2 regions of the Mycobacterium sp. 155 genome follow, and region 2 is predicted to be linked to the other one. Evidence: riboswitches for the same ligand, from Rfam matches in the RefSeq annotation. Region 2 holds a riboswitch; the other holds the start of a gene.
What was found. Region 2 has a riboswitch for cobalamin ahead of B133_RS0120195 (CbtB-domain containing protein). Riboswitches for the same ligand answer to the same signal wherever they lie in the genome.
Positions count from the first base shown of each region.

Region 1: linked by a shared signal. The riboswitch ahead of metE (5-methyltetrahydropteroyltriglutamate--homocysteine S-methyltransferase) and the one ahead of B133_RS0120195 (CbtB-domain containing protein) in region 2 are both predicted to bind cobalamin.

Region 1 is NZ_KB892705.1:591,373-594,776, forward strand. It holds gene B133_RS0102730 (transketolase C-terminal domain-containing protein) at 1-537, shown strand, start outside; gene B133_RS0102735 (dihydrolipoamide acetyltransferase family protein) at 534-1,721, shown strand; cobalamin riboswitch at 1,815-2,024, shown strand; gene metE (5-methyltetrahydropteroyltriglutamate--homocysteine S-methyltransferase) at 2,151-3,404, shown strand, end outside.
Region 2 is NZ_KB892705.1:4,238,936-4,242,339, reverse strand. It holds gene B133_RS0120205 (histidine phosphatase family protein) at 1-501, opposite strand, end outside; gene B133_RS0120200 (CbtA family protein) at 498-1,340, opposite strand; gene B133_RS0120195 (CbtB-domain containing protein) at 1,353-1,562, opposite strand; cobalamin riboswitch at 1,597-1,724, opposite strand; gene B133_RS0120190 (YbjQ family protein) at 1,725-2,090, opposite strand; gene clpC1 (ATP-dependent protease ATP-binding subunit ClpC) at 2,170-3,404, opposite strand, start outside.

The DNA of each region.
Region 1 (3,404 bases), 3.6 Mb from region 2:
CCGTCGACCCCAGCGGACGCGTACTGGCTGCTGCGGCATTCGATTTCCTGTCCTGACCCGGTGATCTACCTGGAGCCGAAGCGTCGGTACTGGGCGCGCGAGGCCGTCGACACCGCCACCCCTGGGCTGCCACTCGGGCGGGCGGCGGTGCGGCGCGCCGGAACAGACGTCACGGTGATCACCTACGGAGGGCTGGTCGCTACGGCACTGAACGCCGCGGATCTGGCCGCCGAACGCGGCTGGAGCCTGGAGATCGTCGATCTGCGCACGCTCAACCCACTGGATTTCGACACGGTTGCCGCCTCGGTCCGCCGCACCGGGCGTGCGGTGGTGATGCACGAGGGTCCGCGCACGCTCGGGTTCGGATCCGAGCTGGCTGCGCGCATCGCCGAGGAGCTGTTCTACGACCTCGAAGCACCGGTGTTGCGCGCCACCGGTTTTGATACGCCGTATCCGCCGGCGCGGTTGGAGAAGCTGTGGTTGCCGGGCGTGGATCGGCTACTCGATTGCGTCGAGCGTGCGATGGGGCAGCCGTGAACCGAGAATTTTTGGTTCCCGATCTCGGTGAGGGGCTCCAGGACGCCACCATCACCAGTTGGAATGTGTCCATCGGCGACACCGTCGAGTTGAACCAGACACTGTGCACCGTCGAAACCAACAAGGCGGAGGTCGAGATCCCCAGCCCTTATGCGGGACAGATCCTCGAACTCGGTGGTGCAGCAGGGGATACGCTGGCCGTCGGGGCTCTGCTGGCGCGGATCGAGACCAGTGAATCCGCACCGGTGGCGGCGACGACGAACGGCACCAGCACGATACGCAAACCGGTCCTGGTCGGTTATGGTGCCGATGACACCATGGATTCCAGCCGGCGTCGTGCGTCTGCACCGGAATCCGAACGGCCGCGGACCAAACCACCGGTGCGCAAGCTCGCTGCAGAACTGCACGTCGACCTCACTGCGCTGGCACCCGGATCCGGTCCCGAGGGGATCATCACCCGTGACGACGTCCTGGCTGCCGCCGGTGGCGCGGAACTCCTCGACGTGCGGGGCGTGCAGGCCGAAATGGCTCGCCGGATGACATTGGCCCACAGTGAGATACCCGATGCGCATGCGCGCGTCGAGGTGGATTGCACGGCGCTGCTTGCGCTGCGGGATAGGCTCGCGGCCGCGGACGATGCACCGCCCGTCACCCCGTTCGTGTTGACATTGCGGATGCTTGTCATCGCGCTGCGTCGTCATCCGATCCTGAACTCGACGTGGGTGGTAGCCGACGAGCATCCCCGCATCCATCAGCATGCCGCCGTGCACCTCGGGTTCGGGGTGGCCGCACCGCGCGGCCTGCTGGTGCCGGTCGTCAGCGATGCCCACGACCTCACGACGCGCCAACTTGCCCAGAAGGTTTCGCGGCTTATCGACAGTGCGCGGGCCGGATCGCTGCAGCCGCAGCAACTCACGGGCTCGACATTCACGGTGTCGAACTACGGTGCGCTGGGGCTCGACGACGGGGTGCCGGTGATCAACTACCCGGAGGCGGCGATTCTCGGTATGGGAGCGCTCAAGCCGCGGGCCGTGGTGGTCGACGGGATCGTGACGGCCCGTCCGACCATGGCATTGACCTGTGCGTTCGACCACCGGATCGCCGACGGGGCACAGGTTGCCGCCTTTCTGGTCGAGCTGCGGAACCTCATCGAGGCACCCGAGCTGGCGCTGCTGGACCTGTAGATCTCGTTATCTGTGCTTCGCGGCGACCTCACGACCCGGCAACGGGTAGTCTGAGTTACGCAGCTGGTTTGTCGGCACTGGTCCAGGCCCGTGTCGACATCGAACGCGGCACGCTCACACAGGTGCGACGTGAGAGGGAACCCGGTGGGAATCCGGGACTGTCCCGCAGCGGTATGCAGGAACGACCGCCGTCATCAGCACTGGCATGCAGGCAACTGCGGCTGGGAAGCGACGGCCACTAGGTGCACGGACTCCCGTGCGGGCCTGCGAGTCCGAAGACCTGCCAGCTGTACCGGGCGCGCCGCGCCCGGTGGTTCATCGCCTCGTGGAATGGGCAGTGGCCGAACGCGGTTCACTCGTGGCGGGTGATCGTGCTCGGCTTGACGCCTCCTGGCGGTGACCCTCCCGTCGTACGTTGAGGACGTCGTCATGAGCACAACCGCTGTACCTTTCACCGCCACTATCCTCGGGTCGCCCCGCATCGGCCCGAATCGTGAACTCAAACGCGCAGTCGAAAAGTACTGGGCCGGCCGCATCGACCGCACCGAACTGGAATCCGTCGCCGCCACCCTGCGCCGCGACACCTGGGCATCGCTCGGCGCGGCGGGGCTGGACTCGGTCCCGGTCAACACCTTCTCCTACTACGACCAGGTGCTCGACACCGCGGTACTGGTGGGTGCGCTACCGCCTCGGGTGGCCGGTGTGGCTGACGAGCTAGACCGCTACTTCGCGGCGGCGCGTGGTAACGACGAGATCGCGCCACTTGAGATGACGAAGTGGTTCGACACCAACTATCACTACATCGTGCCCGAGATCGGGCCTGACACCTCGTTCGCCCTCAACCCGGCCAAGGTGTTGGGCGAGCTGGAAGAGGCTGCAGCCCAGGGTATCCCGGCGCGACCGGTGATCGTCGGACCGATCACCTTCTTGGCGCTGTCGAAGGCGGTCCAGGGCGCGGGTGCTCCGATCGCCCGGCTCGACGAGCTCGTCGACGTGTACGCCGAGCTGCTTGAGTTGCTTGCCGACAAGGGTGTCACGTGGGTGCAGCTCGACGAGCCCGTGCTGGTGACCGACATTCTCGACAACGCTGCCGAGCTGGCCGGACGTACCTATGCCCGGCTCGGTGCGCTGACCAAGCGGCCGTCGGTGTTCGTCGCCACCTACTTCGGTGAGCTCACCGACGCCCTGCCCGCGCTGGCCAGCACCCCGATCGAGGCCATCGGCATCGATCTGGTCGCAGGTTCGGGGACGGCGTTGGCGGCCGTACCCGAGCTCGCCGACAAGCTCGTGGTCGCGGGCGTGGTGGACGGCCGCAACATCTGGCGCACAGATCTGGAAGGTGCACTGGGCAAACTGGCCACATTGTCGGGGTCTGCGGGGGCCGTCGCTGTCTCTACTTCATGCTCGACGCTGCACGTGCCGTACACCATCGATGCCGAGGAAGGCCTCGACGCGGCGCTGCGCAGTTGGCTGGCATTCGGCTTCGAGAAGGTCACCGAGGTGGTGACCCTGGCCCGCGGGCTCAACGACGGCCGTGTGGCAATCTCGGCTGAGATCGCGGCATCCAACGAGGCCATTGCATCGCGGAAGTCCGATCCACGGCTCAACAATGAGCAGGTCCGTGCGCGTATCTCGGCCATCCTTGCGTCGGGTGCCAAGCGCGGGCCCGCCGACCAGCGTCGG
Region 2 (3,404 bases):
GCGGCTCACCGGCGCAACATCGATGCGCCAGAAGGATTTCGGCGGGGCCTCGAGCGTGACCAGGACAGCAGCCCGGACCACCGCGGGGTGGGTGACGGCGACCACTCGGCCGCGCCGGGTTGCCATGGCATCCATCCACCGGCGCACCCGAGCGATCAGCTCGACGACGGTTTCTCCGCCGTGGGGCGCTTGGGTCGGATCGGTGAGCCAGATGGCCAGCTCGGCCGGACGTACCCCGGAGAGCACATCTCCCCGCCACAGGCCACAGTCCAGATCCGCCAATTGTGGTGCTACCTCGGCTCGCAGACCGAGCAGGTCCGCGGTTTGGCGGGCCCGCTTCTCGGGGCCGCAATAGGTCCCGTCGACCGGACCGAACTCGATCGACGCGTCGGCTTGGCGGTGGCCCAGCGAATTGAGCGGCTCGTCGGCGGGGAAGCGTCCGGCTGCCGTGGCATCGGTCATCGCATGCGATACCAGTGACAGCCGGACGACCTCACTCACGCTGCGACGCTGGCCGAATCCGCAGGAGCCCCGAGCATCTTGTCGGCCATCGGTGAGAAGCCCAGACCGATGGTCGCCCACAGAATGACCTGTGCCCCGATCGAGTAGAGCCGGAAGTAGAACAGATCGTCGGCCGAGAATCCCGGGAAGACGATCTTGCCCTGCGGATCGAGCAACGGCTGCGGTGTCTCGGTGGCGTGGTTACCGTACTGCGCGACATTGACACTCAGCTGCCCCAGCGACGGCAGCAGCAACATCACGACGGCGATCACGACAATGAACGCACCACCGGCCAGCAGCACCGCCCCGTACGAACCAAAGCGCGGCCGCAGTTTACCGACCAGTCCGACTGCCAACGCCAGGGCGACAACCGACACCACGACCATCGTCAGATACAGACCCGTCCTGACACCGATCGTGTCCGAATGACCGATCGAAGGCGGATTCGCCGGATACTTCAGGAACGGTACGAGATAGAGCGCGACGAACATCGCGGCCGCCAACCGAAGCGCCAACGTTCCGGGTGACAGCTTGGGAAACCGGTTATAGACAACGCAGTAGGCGACCGCGAACAATGCGCCCATCGCAGCGCCGAAGGCGACCATCCCGACACCGATGCCGACATTGCTCTGTATCGAACGGGAGAAGAGCTCGACACCTTCGTCCATCCCCGGCATACCGCCCGGGTGATCGAGATATTCCTGCGCCTCGTCACGGGCGCCCTCGTAGTCGATAGCCCGCTGAACGATCGGCTCGGCGAAAATTCGCGCGAAGATGAAGGCCAGCAGCCCGCCGAGGGCGCCCCAGAGCGTCGCGCGGATGATTATTCTTTTTTCCATGTCGGCTACCCGCTAGTGGCAGGGGAAGCCGAGGAAGTGGCGTGCGTCGTGCACGAACTCGTGGACGTGCATATCGCTACCGAATATCGATGTCGCGCCCTGGTCGATGCCGACGAAATAGTAAACCAAAAGCGCCAGCACCGCGGTGGCGCTGAGCCACAGCGCGGCCTTTGCGGCCGACAAGTCGACCGCACGTGACACTGTCTGCGGTGAGATGGTCATCCAAGTGCTCCTCTCGGGAGTACGCGTCCCGGTTGAAAAAGGTAACGGCGTCAGGGTCTGACTGTGTACAGTGGCGCGACCGTTCTGGATTCTCACCAGATTCCTTCGACCGTCGATTACTCGAGCATCGTAAACCCGCGGCCCAACCGCCCGATATGGGTATCAGCCGCCGTACCCCAGTTGCTGCGCCGTGTACTTGGCGGCATCGGTGACGGGCACGGCCTGCACGGCGGTGCCGTAGGCACAGATCTCGGTCCAGGTGTCGCCGATCTCGGTGGTGTCGAAGCGCATCGCGACGATGGCGTTGCCGCCACGGGCACGGGCCTCGTTCATCAGCCGGCCCATCGCTTCGTTGCGACTTTCGGCGAGGTTCTTCGTCATCCCCTGCAGCTCGCCGCCGAACATGCTCTTGAACCCGGCGCCCATCTGAGAGAAGGCGTTTCGGGACCGCACGGTAAGTCCGAAGACCTCGCCGCAGACCCGCTGAATTTCCCACCCCGGAAGGTCGTTGGTGGTGACGATGAGCATGGCAAAAGCCCTTTCCCCGTTGGATTCTGATGTGGATAAGAAAATGCCCCCGCCATTGGCGGGGGCATTTTCGTGGCGATTATTCCGCTGTCGCAGCGGCCCTGGCCAGATCGGGACCATCCTGGCTGGCGCTCTTCGGCTTGCCCGCGAAGGTGAACTTCGCGTCTTCGCCGGCACCTTCGCCGTCCCAACCTTCGACGTCCACCGTGACCAGCTGACCCGGACCGACCTCGTCGAACAGGATCTTCTCCGAGAGCTGATCCTCGATCTCGCGCTGGATGGTGCGACGCAGTGGCCGAGCACCCAGCACCGGGTCGAAACCACGCTTGGCCAGCAGTGCCTTGGCCTTGTCGGTCAACTCCAGAGCCATGTCCTTGGTCTTGAGCTGGTTGGCGACCCGGCCGATCATCAGGTCGACCATCTTGATGATCTCGTCCTGCGTCAGCTGGTGGAACACGATGATGTCGTCGATACGGTTCAGGAACTCCGGCCGGAAGTGCTTCTTGAGCTCGTCGTTGACCTTCTGCTTCATCCGCTCGTAGTTGTTCTCCCCACCGCCCTGCGTGAAGCCGAGCCCGACGGCCTTGGAGATGTCGGACGTGCCCAGGTTGGAGGTGAAGATCAGCACGGTGTTCTTGAAGTCGACCGTGCGGCCCTGGCCATCGGTGAGGCGACCGTCTTCCAGGACCTGCAGCAGGCTGTTGTAGATCTCCTGGTGGGCCTTCTCGATCTCATCGAACAACACGACGCTGAAGGGCTTGCGGCGCACCTTCTCGGTGAGCTGGCCGCCCTCCTCGTAGCCGACGTACCCCGGAGGGGCACCGAACAGCCGCGACGCGGTGAAGCGGTCGTGGAACTCGCCCATGTCGATCTGGATGAGCGCGTCGTCCTCGCCGAACAGGAAGTTGGCCAAGGCCTTGGACAGCTCGGTCTTACCGACACCGGACGGGCCGGCGAAGATGAACGAGCCGGACGGACGCTTGGGGTCCTTCAGGCCGGCGCGGGTGCGACGGATGGCCTTCGAAACTGCACGGACGGCATCTTCCTGGCCGATGATCCGCTTGTGCAGCTCGTCCTCCATGCGCAGCAGCCGAGTGGTCTCCTCCTCGGTCAGCTTGAACACGGGGATACCGGTCCAGTTGCCCAGTACCTCGGCGATCTGCTCGTCGTCGACTTCGGCGACAACGTCGAGATCACCTGAGCGCCACTGCTTTTCACGCTCGGCACGCTGAGCGACAAGTTGCTTCTCGGAATCCCGCAGCCGCGCCGCCTTCTCGAAGTCCTGCGCATCGATCGCGGACTCCTTGTCCCGGC